2 linked regions of the Caldisphaera lagunensis DSM 15908 genome follow. The protein of the gene in region 2 binds, or shares a complex with, the protein of the main gene of each other region. Links are inferred from orthologs where the notes say so. Each region holds a gene or a part of one and is shown on either strand. Other genes may lie near its edges.

Region 1 (10,121 bases), 840 kb from region 2 along the record:
TTCACTCTCCCTTCTAAAGGTCTGTGAAAGAGGACCTTCATGGAACCTATCTTTGAAAGAATCAGCTTATCTCCCTCAACCTTGAAACCAGATTGGTTGTAGTTTGTAAACTTGAGGATCTTCCTGTACCTTAGCCTCCCCACCCTCTTTCCTTTCTTCTTGAGTTCATGAAGTGCTCCAATGTTATACCACAGAGTATTGTTTATCATTTGGAGAGCCTTTGAGTACACTAGATCCTTTCCTTCAACTTTCAATTCCTTAATCATTGCTTGCGTATCTTTTGGAGTTATCTTCTTCCCCTCTCTTCTTGCTTTCGTGATGGCATCTAACAGCATGTTGTAAACTTTTGCTTCAATTTACATTACCTTGAGGAGTTTTTCCACTACTTCCTTTGACGGATAAATCCTATACTTGAAGGATAGTTGTATCACATCACTCTTTTCCTTGGCTCTCTACATAGTTCTTCAGTACCTCCAATGTAACTTGACCGCTAGTTGCCAAAAAACGACGGAGATCAGATGCGTCCTTTCCATAACTTCTCCTTAACTTGTGGAAACTTCCTCTGTATCCCCTTGATGTTATTGTCTTTATCATGTTTATATATCTAGGTATATTAAGGGTTGGCTTGGCCTTGAACAGCATGCGGAAGTGATCCTTGTCAACAGCTTGGACATAGTGATAATAAAGTACGTAAACTGAATGCGCACCTCTGTCCAATCTGTACTACATAGTTATATCTGTTTTAGCTAAACTATAAAATTCTTTCTATAAGGGGACTATTCATCTCCTCCCTCACGGGAGGGGACTTTCGCCCCCTTAACCCCTATAAAGTTAAACCTTTTATGTTAAGAAAATCAAAGGAATTTAAATATCTTCTCCATCAGGTTGATTATCCATTAATTCTTCTACTTCTTCAGGAGAATACTCCCCATTATTTAACAATTCCATCGAATAGAAGTAGCCTTGGCGGTCAATAATTACTGCTTCATCCTTTAGTAGTTCATTTAATGCATATCTAATCTTATCTTCACTTGCTAATCCCGATAAATATCTATGGAAATCCTTAATACTCATCTTTCCGTTTTTCCTTAACAAATCCAACAAAATATCCTTTAATTCTTCTTCATTCGGGGCTGTATAAACAACTAAATCCGTGTCCTCATATATAACTGAGAGGTTATCCGATATTACTTTTTCTTCTTCAACTTCCTCAACACTTTTACCATCAGACACATTTATCACCAGGCTTTTATTAGTTTCAGGCAAAACCTATAAATAATATTGTTTTTCTATTTTATAATATCAAAATTTTTATTATGAACATTTTAAAAATTTCAATTAATTTTTAATACGATATTGCTTTTTAACTTTTATTTTTTAAAAAATAAGGGGATATATAATGGCTGGAATAAAACAAAAAATCTATGAAAAAGCTGTAAAGGAAGCTTTACTAAGTCAAATGAAAAACAAGATAGATATAGATGAAGCAGTAGAGTGGCTTTATGAAGACTTTGGAATAAAAATAAAGAGTTCGTGGGAAAATTTAAGGAGAGCAGTACTAAATAATAGTGAGATAACTCCAAATGATATTGCAGTGTTTATGATAGATCAAGGGGTTGAAGTAGATGAAGGAGCTTGGCATGTATTGCCAACAGGAGGATTGCGAAGTAATAAATCTAATAATAAACATAATAACACCTAAAAAAGGAGGAGTCCCTGGATTCAATGCGTATCATGTTATTGAAACTCTAAAGTTCTTAAAAAATAAAGATGCTGGTAGGCCTTTCCTTTCAAAGTATCTCAATCTTGGTGAAGCTTCTGTAAAAACAATGTTAAAAAGGCTTAAAGAAAATAATTTAATAATACAAATAGGAAAACATAATAAATTAACAAAAAATGGGGAAATGGTTTTAAAATTTTTTGAATCTAAATTAAATATTTTTGAATCTAAATTAAATATAGAGGGATTAGAAGATTGTTTAATTTTGGTATTAGAAATGAATCCTCCAAAGGATTTAACATCTATATATAAAATAAGGGATCAAATAATATCAAGTAGTTGCAAAATAGCAGTTGTAGGTTTTATAGATAACAAAAATTTAGGTTTTCCAGGTTTGCCGGATTATTTACAAAATGAGCTCATTAATTGCTCTAAGAAGTATTCTTACATTGTTAACCGGGGGGTTAACATTATTACCCCAAGATATTGTATGCAAAGCTTATATTCTTTTTACATAAACATAATGAGCCAATGTTGTTTATTTAAATAATTATTATAAGGATAGTAATACTAAGAAGGATTCTGTAAAATTCTTACAATAAAATACAAAAAAGGGGGTAAAAATGAGTGATCCTAATGACATAGACAAACTAATAAATAGAATTAAAAATAATGAAATTGGAGGGCCAAGAAGTAAGCTAGTTGATGCAATTCTTATTTTACTAGCATCAAGGCCTATGAGATCTAGCGAGATTTCCCAATATTTAAACAAGGAAACAAAATACATCTCAAGTTATTTATCATATTGGAAAGAGAGAGGTTTTGTTGAGTATGATATGGGATTATGGTATTTAACCCCTAAAGGAGAGGACTTTGCTAGAGAACTAATTTCTAATGCTTCTAATGAAAAATTTAACGAGTTTGTTGCTTTGGCACAAAAGGTGGCTGGCGAATTAGTTAAGCAGACAATAAAAGACAAAGACAACATGGGGGAGAGAGGTAAAACTAAGGGTTCTTTGTCGTTTATTGCGAATAGAACTAATTCAGCAGACAATAAAAGACAAAACAGGGTTTCTCAGGTTGCTTGTGTTTTACAACAGCTAAAAGATAGCATAGATGAAGAAGAAATGGAAATTACTTCATTTTTGCTAACCCATTATGCCAAGTATGGAGTTACCTATGTTTATTTAGATCAAATGATGGAAAAGTTAAATGCAGACTATGGTTGGTTATTAAAGAGGTTAAGAAATTTACAAAGCAAAGGTATTTTGTATATTTATACAGACCCAAGGCTTGGAATTAGAGTTGGTTTAACTAGGAACCTTAAAGATATGTTGAAAAATTGCTAATATTACTAATACTACTTCTTCTGCGATATTATAGTTTCAAAAATAGTTTTCACACATTTCTAGAGGCCATTATTAATATTACTGTTTGTATAATGGTATTTGTATTATTGTCCTTAATAATAAAATATAATTAGGAAAGAGTAATAAAGAAGGATTAAAAGCAATTTTTAGAATTTGTAGTAGTAGATATAATAAAGAAAATTAGATATGAATTCCTAATATTTGCTTCTTTTCCTCCAACCTTTTCTTAACCTTCTCAACGGCCTTTATGAAATGATCTTGATAAACATAATCGGCCTTCTCTCTTATAGCAAAAAATCCCGCTTCTGTAGTAATTGCCTTTAATTCAGCTCCAGAAAGTCCTTCAGTAATTTGAGCAATATAATCTAGATTAACATCTTTTAGTTTCATATTCTTTGTGTGTATCTTAAGTATTTCTAATCTAGCACCTTTATCAGGTAATGGGACCTCAATAATTCTATCAAACCTACCTGGCCTTAATAAGGCTGGGTCTAACAAGTCAATTCTGTTTGTTGCCGCTATTATTTTAACACTATCTAATGGATCAAAACCATCAATTTCTGCTAATAGCTGAAGCATTGTTCTTTGTACTTCTCTATCCCCACTTGTGCCCATCTCAATCCTTCTTGATCCTATAGCATCTAATTCGTCTATGAAAATTATTGTAGGTTTCTTTTCCCTAGCTAATTTAAAGACTTCTCTAACAATCCTCGCCCCTTCCCCAATAAATTTATTAACAAATTGGCTTGCAACAACCCTAATAAATGTTGCCTTAACTTCACCAGCTAAAGATCTAGCAAGTAAAGTCTTTCCTGTTCCTGGAGGGCCATATAATAAAACACCTTTAGGGGGGTCAATTCCAAGAGATTTAAATAATTCAGGTTTAACTATTGGTAGGCCAACAACTTCATATATTTCCCTTATTTGATTTTGAAGCCCTCCAACATCTTTAAATGTAAATCCAGGATTATCTTCAATTTCCATTGCTTCAACAAATGGATCATAAATATTTGGTAAAACCTCAACAATAGTTGACCCTTTATTGTTTAAAGCAACTGATATTCCAGGTCTTAATTTTGTGTTATCAATATTATTACTTATCTTAACAACCAAGTTTGGACCTGTTGAACTTTTTACAATAGCCCTCCCATCATTTAAGACTTCTAAAAGCATTGCCTCAATATAAGGAGGTTCTAATAGCTTGGTCATCTCTTGCCGGTAATATTCTAAATCCCTTTCTAATGATATTTTCATTTGTGTTAAATATCTTATTCTTTCTTTTAAGTAGGAAATATCTTCTTCTTCATCTTCTTGGTTTGATCTTTTATTTGTATCGCTTAATGACAAATTAATAATCACCTATAATCTTATTGAAATTGTTACTTTTTAACCCGGTAGGCTAAGTGTTGAGAGAGCTTAAATTTTTTGATATAGAAACTCAGAGTGTCCTTCTCATCAATTTCAGCAACGTCGCCACTCATCATTGTCATTATTTTTATTAGTTAAAGAAAATAAAAACTTTCATTGTTAACCCCCCGGTTAACAATGTCATTCTTTTAAATAATTAATAATATAATTTGCTATTTCTTTAGCTAATGGAGGGGGTACTGCTTCCCCAACCATGTTATATTGCGAATCCCTACCTCCAAGAAAAACATGATAGTCTGGAAATCCCATTAATCTTGCTTGCTCTCTAACAGTTAAGAGCCTATCTTCAAATGGGTGAATAAATCTTGAGGATCCCATAATTGTAGGTGCTGGCCTATATGGATTCAATCTTATGAAATTCCTAAACCTTTTGTTCTCAGCCCCCTCAAATTCTATCATTGCCCTACCCCATTTAGCGCTTGAAACCCTTTTTCTCAACTTTTTTGTTAGAGGTTGTGGTTCTTCATGATTTGGAGGATAATATGTACCTGGATTTGGGAGATCTTTTAATGCCTCCTCAACGCTTATTATTTTCTGCTTTTTTAAATTAAGGTAAAGATTAGAAACAAAAACACGAGTTCTTATACTAGGCACTCCATGATATTCTGCATATAATACATTAAAATAAACCTCATTATAGCCTGCTTTTTTAAGTTCTTTAGTTATTGATGCCTTAATATCATCATGCAATATACCAGCTACGTTTTCTATTACAAAAAATCTTGGTCTCATCTCATTTATTAGTCTAATAGCATGTAAATATAGCTGGCCTATAGGATCACAGTAAAGCCTGTCTATAGGAACTTCTTTTCTTTTTTTATTAGTTGGAGTAAATGGTTCACAAGGAGGGGAGGCAATTATTACGTCAAAATCATTTCTTTGATATCCAAATGATTTAAATACATTATAATCAATTTCTTTTGCATCATCAGCTATAAGCATCGTTTCAGGAAAATTTGCTTTATATGTTTTTGCAACTGGGGGATCATTTTCGATTGAAACTAATATATTAAATCCGGCCTCCTTAAATCCTCTTGAAAAGCCCCCTCCTCCTGAAAAAATATCAAGAACCGAAAACTTTGTTTTCATCCTGTTTTATTTCCTCCTCTAATAATGAAATCCTCCTTTTTAATATATCAATATATTGCTCATTTGTATCTAATTCAAGCATACTTCCACATTTTGGACAAATAAAATCATATTCAAAGGCATCATCAAATGTATATCTTGTGTTGTCTTTAGGACATTTATAGAATTCGTTATTATTTTCATATATAAGCCTTGATTTTAGTTTTTCCAAAACAGCCTTTTTCCTTCTTATTATGGCTAAACCAACACTTCTCATATCTATATACCAATAATATCTCGTTGCTCCAGTTTCTGGATGTTTACCCCTTCTATATGTTGCTAGTCTTGCATCATATAGCAACCTTAAGACTTTTCTTACATCACTTTGTCTATATCCTGTTATACCTTCAATTTCTTCATCACTGATCCCTCTTTCTGGATCTGTTTTAAGTAAAATATCAAGAATTTCAGAAGACATTTTATCATCGGTTTCTGCTTTTAAGGCAAGCAACCTAACAAACTCCCTTAATTGATTTATATAATTCACTTGACTTTCACTATTGCTATCTTCCTTATTATTATTTTCTTTCAACCTTTTTCCCTCTTTCAGATGGAATTATTTTATAGGGTGCGTCCCTATAATTATAAAATAACTCTCTGCCTTTAAATAATCTATCTAAAAATATTGCTAAAGCAGCCACTTCACTATGAGGTTGCCAACCTATTGCTACATTATAATCAGAATTGTCATAATAAAATCTTTCAACTTTTTCCGCACCAACTATTATTAGTTTTTTCTTTGGAGAAATAATTATCTTGTCAATAACATCTTCAACATTTATTCCATACATTGTTAAATTAATAACCTCTCCTCCTTCTTCTCTCCACTTTTTTACATATTCCTTTCCATCAACATTACATATATAATCTATTTTTCCACCCCAGCTTTTTGAAGCTTTTAATAATGAATCTCTTACTTTATCATCACATATACCTTCTAAAACAAACCCGTTAGCCCCAAATGCCCTAGAAACTAATGCTACATGAGTTGTTATTCTTTTATCTCTTTCAGGTCTATGGCCAAGCCTTAGAACATAAACTTTTTCATAGATTTTTGATAAATCTTCTAAACCTTTCATTTTGTTTCCTAATTTATTAAAATGTTAATATATATTAAGATTTTTGGTTATATTAATTATTTCATTTAATAATGCATCAATACCGATGTTTTTCTTAGCAGAAATTAATACCATTTTATCGTTTGGAAAAGTTTTCTTAACAAATTCTATTTTATCATAGATTTTTATTTTATCGATTTCATCTATTTTATTTAATGCAAAAATTATTGGTTTATTTAATGCATTTAATTTCTTTAAAATATCAGTTCCAGCAAGTATTTTTTCTTTTATATCATTTTCATTTTCTGTTATATCTATAACAAAAACAATTATATCTGATATAGTTACTTCTTCCAACGTTGAATAAAATGCCTCAATAACCTCTGGTGGGACATCTCTTATAAATCCAACAGTATCTACAAAGGCCAACTTCAAACCATTATAATTGATGGTTTTATGCTTTGGAAATAGTGTTGTAAAATATTCAGGCCCAACAGGTTTTGACTCTCCTGTTATTATATTAAATAGAGAAGTTTTTCCTGCTGATGCATAGCCAACTATTGGAATGTTTATCATGCCAAGCTCTTTTCTTCTCTTTAACCTTTCTTGCTCAGTTATTCTCAAGTCTTCAAGATCTCTCTTAATTTTAGAAAGTCTCGATGTAAGCTGTTTTTTATATGTATCAATTCCATATCTACCTGGGCCTAAAAAGCCTGGGAGTTCTCCTAATTTGGTTCTCCTTATATATTCCCTAATTATAGGTAAATCATGCCTAATTCGTGCCATTTCTATTTGCAATAGTGCCTCTTTACTACCAGCATGCAAGGCAAAAATTTCTAAAATTAATTGAACTCTATCTAATACTCTTATTTTTGTTTCTTTTTCAAGCTTAAAAACTGAAGAAGGTTCTATATCCCCATAATAAATTACTGTATCAAAATCCAATTCTTTTTTATTGTTTTTAACGATTTCTATTAATCCATCTGTTATCCTTTTACCCCCTCTAAACCTTTTTGTGCCAACTATTTCATAGCCTGCTGTATTAGCAAGAATAAGAGCTTCTTCAAAATGATTATAAAATTTGCTTGATAAAATTAAAAAAGCATTTTTAGTTTTATTTAATTCCAATTAATCTTCATCCCTTCTTACAAATACAACATCTCCAAATGTTACGTTATCAATTGATGATCCTTTTTCCTCCCCTTCATCAAACTCAACAGGTTGAAGTATCTTGATTTTTAATATTTGTTCTATCCTTTTTGCCAAGTCTAAGGAAGGTTTTATCTTTTCGCTTTCAATCTTTTTGAGCATCGCTTCGCTAATTCTTAGCTTTTGTGCAAGAACTGCTTGCGTCCATCCTTTAGCCTCTCTTCCCTTTCTTATTTCTTCTCCAAAGCCTTCAATTATTTCAAGTTGATCTATAGGTTTACTTGTTTTCTTAACTTTCTCAACCTTTTTGGGTTCTATTTTTCTCTCTGGAGCTGGAAGAGCCCTTCCGCTTTTCATTAATTTGTTATAACAGGTAGCACATAAAATCATCTCTGCTCCATCAACCAACGCTTTAAATGGTTTTCCTCTTATTAGCGTGCCGCACATTTCGCAATATAATTCTTCCCCCACGCTGTTTCGCCACATAAATATAATGTAAGAAAAAGGCTTATTAGTTATATAATTTTTCTCAGATATTTTTGTTTATAATATATTATTTAGAACTTTTTATAATTAAGTCGTGCATAGATTTAGCTTCTTTTTCAAACTCTTTTTTCTCCCATGGGAATACAACCCATTTATCTACCTCTTTAGAATAAAAATCAGGAACTAATCTAGTCCATGGTTTGACATAAAGGGTAGCAGTTTTAATTTCCAATGGCATGTATAATGAAATTGCTTGTATTGCAAAATTTAGAGTTAACCCTGAATCACTAACATCATCTACAAGCAATACCCTTTTATCTTTTATTGGTAAAGTAACAGGTTGTCTCATATAAGGTCTCTCCCCCTTTTGGCCTGCTGCTATGTATAGCTTTATTTCCATAGATCCAATATCGCTAATATCTAGTCTATCTGCTAATAATCTTCCCGGAATTACTCCCCCTCTTAATATAGATATTATTACATCAGGTTTGTAATCTGATTTTATTATTTTATCTGCTATTGTGTCTACTTCTTTTTCAATATCTTCCCATAATAATAACAATGCTTCAATTCCACCATGGTTTACTGGTAATAAATAAATTTCTTTTGCCTCCTCATTTTCATCCTTTATTCTATAGTCAACTCCATCAACAAAAACCATAAATCCAGCTTTAGGAGTTCCATCTGATTCAATTGCTATTGATAATTCTGGGTATATATTAACAAGTTTTTTTAAGGCATCTTTCCAAGAATTTGCATCAATATCAATAACTTCATTACCATTGGCCCTATACTTTAATGCTGCAAGAAGTTTAATTTTAATATTCAAAGCATATCTCCCAGCTCACTGTTGCTGGGCACTACCAATATTTTCTTCCATAATTTTCTGTTTTTTCTTGCTTAACTTAACTAAACTTGTTACATAACCAGCAACTTGGTTTCTAAGCCTCTTAGATTTATAATTTGTAATCTTTCCAACTACCTGCTTATTCATATTAAAGTCTTCTGTAAACAGATCTGGATGATCTTTTAATAGTTCTCTTGCTAAACGCTTTATCATTAAAGTCCTTACCTTGCCCAAGCATTTCACCTAAATTAACTTGTTAAGGCTAGAGAATTTAAATTTAGATATCCATCTTAAAGATCTTTTTTACAACAAACGAAAGAGTAGATCTTTAGGGGATTAAATAATTATTAGTTAGCAATTTCATATATGATATCAATTATTAATAAAATCTTGTCTCACATCTCGCCTCTATCAAAGCTTTCATTCATTTGTAATTAAATAATCTGATTTATTACCCTTATCAATAATTTTAACTCCTATAGATGAAAGCTTGGATCTAATTTGATCGGCTAAATCATATAGCTTGTTTTCTCTTAACTGTTTTCTAACCTCTAATATTAAATCTATAAGTTCAGGTGTTAGATTTTTCTCAATGTGAAGATCTAAAGTTAAGACATCATCTAATACACCATAAACTTTATTCATATCTTGTAAAACCTTGTATGTATAAGAAATTAATGCATATGATTCTGAATTCTGAATTTTCTTATAATATAAATCTGTTAAATCCCAAACATATCTTATTGCTTCACTCATATTGAAATCATTATCCATGGCATCATGCCATTTTGATATTAGTTCTTTTAAATTATTAAAAGCTTCCAGATCATCATTATTCATATAACTCGTATATTCTTCTTTCTTTAATCTTTTTACTATTTCTTGAGAAAGTGCATTTAATCTTTCATAAAGCCTCTTTGCTTGGTTTAGACTTT
Region 2 (10,148 bases):
ATCAATATAAGGAAAATCAAATTTTACTAAAAAATAAGCAATATTATTTTCATCAATTAATCTATCATTTACATTTAGATCTAGCATGGTTGATAGTTTATTTATATAATCATATTTTACATTATCTTGTTTTTCATCAATTAACTTTATTGCAGCATCTCTTACGCTTATTTTTTTATTAAATCCTAGTTCTTTTCTCAAAGAAACCCCATAAATTATTGCATATAAAATCAAATCAGGTCTTTTACTATTTTCATTTGGTTTAAATAACTGAATTTTACCCGGATTACCTTTATATTCATTAATTACAATCAATTTTGGAATATTATACCTTAAAATGATCTGATTTAGTTCTTCTAATGATAGTTTACCTCTCCCAATCTTAATGCTTTTAGGTAAAACGCTGGATAGCTCATTTATAAATGTCCTAGTTCTTGTACTTGGATCTCTACTGCTCGTTAATAAAATCGAAGACTTATTTTTATTATATATCTTTTCAAATCTTAAAGGAACACTAGGCAAAATACATCACAAAATTAATCTGATTTAAAATATCTAGGCAGATATATTGATAACTCTGATCTTGGAGTATATGAAGCGCCTGCCCACTTATGACCGCATTTCTTACATATCCAAATTCCAACACTTTCCCTCTTAACTGTGCCTATGCTTCCGCAAAATGGGCATTGATGATCTTGATACATTTTTTCCATTACTGCCTTTGTTCTTTTCCTTAGAGTAGATCCATATCTAGGACCATATCTACCTGCTGGACCGACTATTTTTGTATGGCTATATACCATTATTTACCACCTTCCTCCTTCTTTTCACTTACTAATGCATTATTTAGCAATTTAAAATATACTTGCGCCGCCTGACTTGATATGTTTACTATATTATCTAATTCTTCTTGAGAAACTGAGCCCATACCGGTTTTTTGAACTCCGACTATATTTCCATTTTCGTCGAATGAAATAACAGACCTTGTATCTGATATTATTTCTTCATCAAGATTAGGATCAACTATTATATAATTTTCAATTTTTGCTGTTGTAACAGTTACTATCCTTTTATTTAACTTAATTGGTATATCTGAGATTTTATTGGTTAGCTTAATTTCTCCGGTTTCCATTTCCTCAAACTCAGGCATTCTTGCTGTAGATAACGCAGCCATTGATGCAAGCATGCTCGCATCAAATAAATTACCATCATAGTCTAATATATATAGGTCAAGCCATAGCATCCAAACCTTATCCCCTGGTCTTATTACAAGTGATTTTAAATCAACTGCTTTAGGATCTCTAAGACTTCTATCAATAACTCTTGCCAATTCTATTGCATTTTCATCAGGAGGACCTGGCTCAAATTGTGGAGAAGCTAATGGTACAAGTTCTGCATGAACTTGCAATACACCTTCATCTGGCATATCAGCAAATGGTTCTCCTGGTTCTATTTTTATTCCTGCCAAAACTTGGGTATTGCCTAGCTTAACAAGAGCAGATCCATTTGCTTTTTCCAGCACATTTGTTTGTATGCTAATTTTTCTTGGTGAATAGAAATCCCTTTCATCAGCTCTTTGACCTTTCCTATATAAGTTCAAATAAACATCTCTTTTTATTTTGGGAATTATCTGAGTCCTATATGGTGTAGTGCTCATTCTTCACCAACCTCCATGTATGAACTCCTTAGAGTTTCCTTTTCCATATCAACTATTTTTGTGATAACCTTCATAGCCATATCAATTGCGTTATGGAATTCTTCTTTAGTTAGAACTCCATTTAATTGGTATAAGGTTATTTGACCAATATCTGGAGCAGCTACAACGGGCATATCCGCATCACCATACATATCTTCCACCTCATTTAAATCAACTATCAATACATTATCAACTTTTCCAATTGCTACACCTGCTACCAATGCTCTCATTGGTATACCTGCATCTGCTAATGCAAGAGAGGCAGCAGTTGCCCCAACGGTTCTAGTTCCTCCATCAGATTGTAAAACTTCTATAAATACATCTATTGAAGTTCTAGGAAAATATTCAGTTATAACAACAGGCTCTAATGATTCTCTTAAAACTTTAGAAAGTTCTAATTCTCTTCTTGTTGGCGCAGGATTCTTCCTTTCTTCTGTAGAAAATGGAGCCATATGGTACCTAACTCTTAAAGTTGCTCTATCTGGCAATAGCATTGATTTTTGAGATTCTTTTGGGCCGTATACTGCTGCTAGCACCCTTGTTAAACCATATTCTACTAGTGCTGAGCCATCCGCATTAGTTAAAACTCCTACTTGCATCTTTATTGGTCTTACTTCATCAGGTTTTCTTCCATCTAATCTTTTTCCATCATCATCAATAAATCTTTGAGGTCTAGCCAATATTATCACACTCCCCTAATTTTTCTCTCCTCTTCTATGAACTTCTTAACTCTCTCTGTTAACCCAGATATATGTGCTTGTGTTTCTATTATTTTAATTGCATTTGATGCTATACTTTCCAACTGTTCATTTTGGCATTTAATATTTATCATACCATTGACTGCAACAAAAAATTCACATCCCGTTTCATTTTTTAACATCTCTATCATTGATCCTTTTTTACCAATTATTCTAGGCACTCTTGTTGGATGTACTGAAACAACAATCCCTTCAGCAATCTTACCTAGTCCTTTATCTTGAACTGTTAATAGAGGGTTTCTAATCCTATCAAATGCTGCTATCTTAGCCTTTATGTATTCACCAACTTGAAGGTACTTAAATGGATCTTCTGGAAACTGACTACTCTGCTTTGTACCAAAGAAGTCTTGCACGCTAAGTATTGCTTGATATGGTGAATTTATGTCAACAAACCAATTAGCAACACCATGTGATGTTACTAAACCTATTACTATATCCCCTTCTTTTGGTATATAGATACCATTCAATGGAGAATAAGATATCCCTTCTTGTTTATAATCGACAACTCCTATGATTGCAACTCTCTTCTCATTTTTATAATCATAAATATAATAGTCTGAGATATTAATTGTTCCTTCAATTTTTTCTCCTGGAACCAATACTTTTCTTATCGCACTCATATTTTACACCACCTTTACTGATATGTTTGCTTGCCCTTTTGCAAGGGACTGAACCTTATCTATCACCTCTATCTGTGCTCCCGCAGGTATTTCAAGCTCTACTTTTAAGCTACCATCAGATCCCCAATTGGCTTTCTTAACTTCACCAATCCTTTGAATTTCTTTATATGCCCTAGAGGCATATTCTGATGGAATAGTTATTTCAAGTAAAGCCTTTGCTACTTTAATTGGCATTAATATTGATAATTTTTTTACGGCTTCTAATGCTTGAGCTTCTGCACCTTTAAATGGATCTATGTTGAACCTTACCTGGTCTAATGCATTTTCAATTCTTTGTTCAGGAATTGGTTTTCCAGATTTAGGGTCGATTGTATTCTTAACTATATAATTTATAATTTGCTTTCGCTTGGCCTCTATCATCTTTTTCCTTTCTTCTTCTGTAAGTTGTATTTGCCCCTCTTTTAATATCTTCTCAGCAATCTTTTCTATATCTTCTGTGCCAAATGCCTTCCTCAAAGAATCTGGACTTGCCTTTAGTCCTTTTTTTACATCTTTAAATATGGTATCAGCCCACAAAACTTCTGATATGCTAACTTTTTCACCTTCTCTAAATTTAAAAGCAAGATCAGGCTTTACTGGTATCTCAAATTTTTGTCCTTTTAGTTCAATCCATGCTATAATAAATTCTTGTTTTTTTGTCAAACTAACCACCGCACACTTAATTATATTTAAGAATTGGTATAGAAAATTTTATCTCTTTAAGTTTAGCTTAACAATTCTCCTTTATTATCAGCGACTATATCGTTTATTTCCTTTTCACTAACCCTAGAAAACATTTTTTGTTTCACATCAATATATGCTATTTCAACATATTGACCGAAATTGTTTATTAAATCATTTTTGTTTTCATCACTAGTAGATACCCTGCTCTTGAATAATGCTTTAACTGCTAGTTCTATTGCATCGCTTAAGCTCATGTTCTTATTATATTGTTTTTCCATGTAATTATTTGCAACGTCTCCTCCTAACCCTATTGCAACAGCGTAATAGCTAAAGTATTGTCCCCCAGGTTCTGTTCTATAGAGCCTTGGTATGTTATCATTATTAACACCGCCAAATATTAATGCAACTCCAAATGGTCTAAAACCGCCATGTTGAGTATAAGCCTGTTTTATATCTGCAACAGATTTTGTTATATATTCAACTGTTGGTGCTTCCCCATAAGTTAATCTATGCCTTATAGAAACTTGTCTTGCATAATCAATTAAAACTCTGCCATCACTTCCCATGCCAGCAAATGTTACTCCAATATGATCATCTACTTTATATATTTTCTCAATTCCTTCTAGATCTAAAAGAGGTAACATTCTTCTTTTTTCGGCAGCTAAAATTACTCCTTGATCTGTTATTATTCCTAAACTTGTCCAACCTTTCTTGACAGCCTCAAATGCGTATCTTACCTGATACAATTCACCATCTGGTGAAAATATAGTTATTGCCCTATCATATGCAGATGGAGGTGCAGCCATTGCCAAGTATCTCTCACCAAAACTTAAAGTTTATCTGAGAATTTAAATATGCTTATATTACATTTCTAGCAACCTAGATTTTTAATCTATTTAATTTGCATTTACCTAGTCACTACACAGCAAATTATTATATTTTAGAAAACCTTTCCCAAAACATATTTATTAAATCAATTTCTTAGAAAGCTTTGTTACCCATTTTAGTTTCCTAGATTTTCTACCCAGCTTTATTGAATTTTTGTAACATTTACTACTACAAAACCACATTATTTCTCCTCTTGGCCCAATATACATTTTGCCTGTACCTGGCTCTACTATGCCACCGCAAAAGCTGCATATCATTTCTTTTGGCATTCCAACCACCAAATATAAAACTATAATAACCTCTTTTTAAATACATATGACTAAAATTACATTACTTCATTGACATTAAATGAGAAAAATTTAATTAAAAAAATTAAAATTATTTTTTAAAGAATATAACATATATAAACACTGCTAATATGACTATCATTATGGCCATCATAATTGATGTGAAGAAAGTTGCAAACGGGGCGGCTGCTAATGGATTATAGTCAGTTAAATTTAATGCTGTTGAAAGAGTTTCATTCCAAGGATATGGCAATGCAGCTATTTGTTGATTTCCTAAGGAGGCTATAAATCTTGGGAACTGACTAAAGGCATTTAGCATTTCCATGCTTTCTATTGTACCAATAGCAGATGCTGCAGCTATAACTGAAGAATATGCTGTTGATCTTGATATCAAAGACCCTTTAATGCCCTTATAAAATATATATATTACAGCTAATACCTGAATAGCAGTTAGTATCATGCTAAGAGCAAAGAGCCAACTATAATTATACGATATTCCTAAATTTCCAATAACCCAACCAAAACCTCCCATAATATTGTTAAATTTATATGGAATATTACTAAGTGACATTAAATACCAAAAACCTAAGGGAATCATTAGCAATAAACCTATAAGGGAAGGTAATAACAGCATATTTACTGATTTTTCGAAATATTTTTTATTTTCATTATTAATTAAATATAAAAGTCCGAATCCTCCCATAGTAGCTAGCATTCCAGCGGTTATTGCACCATCTAAACTTTTTAGATATATTGGCCAAAATGTTGGATTTGTATATGCCTTAACAACATTTAAGTATGGTTGATTTGAGGCAGAAAAAGTTAATCCAACGGGTTCATTTAAAAACGCAAAAACTTGTCTAAAACCAAATGGTATCATAACAGCTGAAGCTCCCATGAGAATTCCAATTATATTATGAGTAGTTGAGCTCCAATGATCCCATCCATACCAATAAGCTATTAGGCTAAAGAAGTTAAGAGCTATGAAGACTATTGATATGCCGAATGGGACTAATAATAAATTACCTATTACATCTGTAAAAAATGGATAAAATGAAAACAAAAATACCGTAAAGGCTGTTCCAAATACGCCAGCTATACCATATGTTACTGCGTACCATTTCATCATTTTTCTAGATAAAGTTATCAAATCTGTATCATTCCTTTTTATCCCAAGATATTTAAATAGTGGAACTAATATGGCCAGTCCTATTATTATGTTGACTAATACTATGTGGATTCCAAAGTTAAAAGCTAGCCAAAAAACCGATACCATAACCATTTCTACTTCACCTCTTCTAAAATCTCTTTTTTACTTGGAACCCATAGAAATCTATAAACCGCATAGACTAATCCTATAACAATTGCTATATAGAATAAACTAACAACAACATCTTCCCAAATAGTAGGTTGATTTAATGTACTCCCAACATTTAATGTCATTACTCCATATACTATCCATGGTAATCTTCCTATTTCCCTTGTACCCCATCCCATTAGGCTTGCAAATTGAGCCAAAATAGCACCCGGTATTGCTAAATAAAGCCAGAATTTGTGTATTTTACTAACACCTCTGAATATCAAATAACCTGTTAATATTAGTGCATATATACCAAGCAATACTCCAACAAATACCATAGCATAATAAGTATAATCAACAATTAGCGGGGGTAGATAGCTTGTTATGCCAACACCAAAGCTTCCTAATTGACCCCACAATTGAGGTATTTGTGAATAATTAGGCAATTTAGCTGAGAAGGAACCATAGGCTAAAAATGCTTCTATTTTATCTAAATGGAATAGGCTTGCTATAGATGTAAAGCCTGGCATTGTTCCTTCTATAGCTGCAAATTTTTCTGGGTTATATTTTGCAACAGTTTTTCCCATCATATCTCCAGCTATTAAGCCTTCATATATTATTACAATCAATGAAAATACTATTGAAAACTTCAATGCTTTTTCTAGGTATTTCTTGTATTTTTCATCCTTAACTTTCAAATATCTTGTTCCAAAACCTGCAATCATTGTAAAACCTGTAACCACTAATCCTGCTCCTATGCTATGCAGCAAAGCTGGGATAAAGTCTGGAGTATCAAATAAATAGGTATATATACCATAATAATTTACTGTTGAATCCATTATATTATTTACTATGTTTAAAACAGGAGTCTGCAAAACAGCCTGGTTTGTTAATACATTATTATTTAAAACAGCCTTTAATATGCTTTGATTAACAATATAACTATTAAAAGATTCGTATACAAGCCTATTTACAATCGAGACAGGCATATATACCAATACTCCATTACTGGTTGTGCCTTGTATAGTCATGCCTAATGATTCTAATTTAGAAACATTTAATAAAGAAACATACGCAGAAGGAACATCTAATAAAATTTTTGGATATCCTAATGAATAAAGCCATTGGCCAGTTGTAGCATTATAATCAGGCAATAGGCCTGTAGGCACATTCATATAAGCGTTTGCTGAAAGAATCATTGCACCAGAATACCAAGGGCCAATAAATGCAAAAAATGTCAGTATTGTTCTAGTAACATCTGAGAACTTATCCCATCCATAATACAGTAAATAAGTTATCATTGCTTCCATTATGAAGGCAAAAACTTCTGCGTACATAGGGAAATATAGCCATTTTCCAACTGCTGTCAAAACATTTGGCCAAACAACAATCAGTCCAAATTCAACTAATGTACCAGTTGCAGCTCCTACAGCAAAAACTATTGCCATACCCTTGACCAAGGTTTTTGCTATTCTTAAATAATCTTTATCTTTATTTTTTAGATAAATCAATTGTAATATAAAAGCGGCAAAAGGCAACCCTAAAACATATTGTAATATACCCCAATGAATTCCTATACCTACCATGGAAAGAACTCTTTCTCCCCAATATCCAAATTCAACCCAGGATGCTATGGCGTTAACCAAGGTTTATCCTAGAGTTTTTATAGTTATAATCTTATATATAAACTTTTTAAATTATTCAAATATTTAATTTAAATTAAAATTTAGGTAAAACTAAAATCTATTTGAAAATTGTTTTAAGCTGTACCTAAAGAATTAAGCCATTTATTTAATGCCCCAGTGAATGAGACAAATATTGCAATTGATATAGTTTCTTTGTCCAGTTCTGATGGTTTTTTATCCCAACCTAAACAATCTGAATATATATCTAATACTTCTTGATCAAATTCTGCATTTTCGTTACTTAATATCTTTGCAGCGCTTAACAATAACTCTTTAATCGCACTTTCCCCAAGACAATCTATTAGTTCTACTGAATCTGCGAGTGGATAACCTATTACTTTAAGCGCTTTTTGGGCATATAATCTTAAGTTTATCTTTGTTATAAGTTCATCATATATCATCCCAGCATATGTTGAGAACTGAACTTTAATATCAGCATTTTGATTTCCTGCTATGCTGAGCAGATTAACTATTTCACTTATTAGATTCTCAGCTTCACTATCTGATAATTGACCCAACGGAAGTATTAAATTATCTATATTTTTTATTTCATCAACACTTGACAACTCTATGCACCAAACGTTTATATTAAAGGCGACTTGTATAAGGATAATAGGTTGTTTTCGGGCCTTAACCCTTATTAAATCCTACTTTAACTATCATTAGATATTTACTTATATTATTTAAAATAAATTTAAAATAATTAATTTATTTGCTTCAAGCAAAAGTCTACTCTTTTGTAGGATTGAACCAAGTCAGATTTGATATATTCTTTTAGTAAGACTTTTTAATTGATTTAATCGATAACAATCATGCATATATTTTGTATTTATGATTTTATTGATGTTATCTCCATTATGCTAAATGATTTTATTATTAGCTAAATTGATTAAGAAATCTGATTTAATTAATTTGAAAATCTAAATGTTGATACTTATGATTTAAGCAAAATATTAAAAATCTTTTTATCATTAAATAATTAAATTAATTCATAAAAATTAAAAATAAAACATTTATGATTTATTATTCATTAAAACAAAATGCGAAAAGATTTTAATTTCAAAAATCTATAATGATTGTGATGTAATACAAAAAGTAGGTTTCAGAAAAGCAACATAAAGTAAGATGATGTGAAGAACCCGGACTTCCGAGGTTTATACAACCTATGAGGAGTCCTAATCCAGCTGATTATGATTTTCCCTTAAATTGTGGGTTTATTTGTTCCAGCATAAAAATTTAATTGTTTCTTTCTAAAAATTAAGTATTTGAGGATTGTAAAAATAATGAACCAATCAAGATCTATATGTGACATCTGTGGTATCAATGAAGCAATATATAAATGCAAAATTTGTAAAAGAAACGTCTGCTATGATGATTTTGATGAAGAAAGAGGAGTTTGTAAAATATGTGCAGCTTCTTTATGCCAAATATGTAACTCTAGGCTTTCAGTTACATATTGTCCATATTGTGGAAGACTAGTATGCATAGAGGATTCTATTCAATTGGATAATGTAAGAAGAGTTTGCATTGATTGCTATAAAAAAGGTGCAATAAAACTTTCAAAAAATTTAAAATATGTAGATGGTGCAATAAAACTTTCAAAAAGAGTTAAAACCCTTTAAAAACAAAAGGTCATATAGCTTTAAAAAGCAGATTTTCAATCTTTTATTTTAAAGTTATGCTTAAATTTTAATTATATTTGAAAAGTGCTAATTATATTTAGTAAAGACTAAATAAATAGATATAGATAATACCTTCCAACTAAAATAAAAACACGGGGGCTTAGGATTAATGAAATCAAAAGAACCAATAAAGGTTGAGATTGATAGTAGTAAGTTGAGTGTTGATGGGAGAAGTTATGATACAACTCATGTTCTGATACAAGGAGCTCAAGAGATATCAGGAGAAATAACAAGTACTCAAGTAAAAATAACAGCGCTTTTTGCAGATTTACCTCAAGTAGAACCAACGATGGAAGAGGCAACAAAAGTTGTTGCTAACGGATCCGAATTTATAGTAGACGTTCTAGGAGAAAAAATTCAAAATGCATTAGAAACAGAGGAAGGTTACATACTATCTGGGGATATAATAACCATAAAATTTGAATCAGATGAAAATGGAGAAGATATAATAATAAAAATACCAAAAGTTGGTAATATAAAAACCAATAAATTATCTCTTCAACTTGATG

Evidence for each region.
Region 1: the proteins of psmA (region 2) and CALAG_RS06255 are in contact, whole or in part, in a cryo-EM structure (PDB 6HE5), measured with the Archaeoglobus fulgidus proteins. The link is inferred for Caldisphaera lagunensis DSM 15908 from one-to-one orthologs. Residues at the interface, in WP_010877997.1 of Archaeoglobus fulgidus: Ala30, Arg33, Gly34, Ala35, Asp51, Arg53, Val54, Lys66, Ser79, Gly80, Leu81, Val82, Met166; in WP_010879468.1 of Archaeoglobus fulgidus: Asp391, Leu392, Lys393, Gly394, Met396, Phe397, Val398.

Annotation. Positions count from the first base shown.
Region 1 is NC_019791.1:1,273,624-1,283,744, forward strand. The notes cover bases 2,355-5,177. They hold CALAG_RS06255 (proteasome-activating nucleotidase), read right to left. Parts: upstream 4,438-5,177; coding sequence 3,271-4,437; downstream 2,355-3,270. Other genes in these bases: CALAG_RS06250 (hypothetical protein), read left to right, coding at 2,355-3,069; CALAG_RS06260 (DNA cytosine methyltransferase), read right to left, coding at 4,639-5,177. In the rest of the region: CALAG_RS08110 (transposase), read right to left, coding at 433-642; CALAG_RS06235 (hypothetical protein), read right to left, coding at 865-1,233; CALAG_RS06240 (hypothetical protein), read left to right, coding at 1,400-1,702; CALAG_RS06245 (helix-turn-helix domain-containing protein), read left to right, coding at 1,626-2,270; more of CALAG_RS06250, read left to right, coding at 2,344-2,354; more of CALAG_RS06260, read right to left, coding at 5,178-5,607; CALAG_RS06265 (transcription initiation factor IIE subunit alpha), read right to left, coding at 5,582-6,178; CALAG_RS06270 (hypothetical protein), read right to left, coding at 6,165-6,725; GTPase HflX, read right to left, coding at 6,750-7,832; CALAG_RS06280 (multiprotein bridging factor aMBF1), read right to left, coding at 7,833-8,324; CALAG_RS06285 (phosphoribosyltransferase family protein), read right to left, coding at 8,407-9,168; CALAG_RS06290 (30S ribosomal protein S17e), read right to left, coding at 9,184-9,420; cysS (cysteine--tRNA ligase), read right to left, coding at 9,607-10,121. UniProt on the Methanocaldococcus jannaschii protein: ATPase which is responsible for recognizing, binding, unfolding and translocation of substrate proteins into the archaeal 20S proteasome core particle.
Region 2 is NC_019791.1:434,491-444,638, forward strand. Bases 2,722-5,571 are described here. They hold psmA (archaeal proteasome endopeptidase complex subunit alpha), read right to left. Parts: upstream 4,604-5,571; coding sequence 3,839-4,603; downstream 2,722-3,838. Other genes in these bases: rrp4 (exosome complex RNA-binding protein Rrp4), read right to left, coding at 2,722-3,074; CALAG_RS02125 (ribosome assembly factor SBDS), read right to left, coding at 3,078-3,776; CALAG_RS02135 (50S ribosomal protein L24e), read right to left, coding at 4,766-4,954; CALAG_RS02140 (cytochrome ubiquinol oxidase subunit I), read right to left, coding at 5,064-5,571. Outside these bases: CALAG_RS02100 (Brix domain-containing protein), read right to left, coding at 1-522; CALAG_RS02105 (50S ribosomal protein L37ae), read right to left, coding at 537-803; exosome complex protein Rrp42, read right to left, coding at 803-1,657; exosome complex exonuclease Rrp41, read right to left, coding at 1,654-2,385; more of rrp4, read right to left, coding at 2,382-2,721; more of CALAG_RS02140, read right to left, coding at 5,572-6,254; CALAG_RS02145 (cytochrome ubiquinol oxidase subunit I), read right to left, coding at 6,257-7,918; CALAG_RS02150 (hypothetical protein), read right to left, coding at 8,032-8,523; CALAG_RS02155 (hypothetical protein), read left to right, coding at 9,223-9,579; CALAG_RS02160 (hypothetical protein), read left to right, coding at 9,749-10,148. UniProt on the Methanocaldococcus jannaschii protein: Component of the proteasome core, a large protease complex with broad specificity involved in protein degradation. The M.jannaschii proteasome is able to cleave oligopeptides after Glu, Asp, Tyr, Phe, Trp, slightly after Arg, but not after Ala.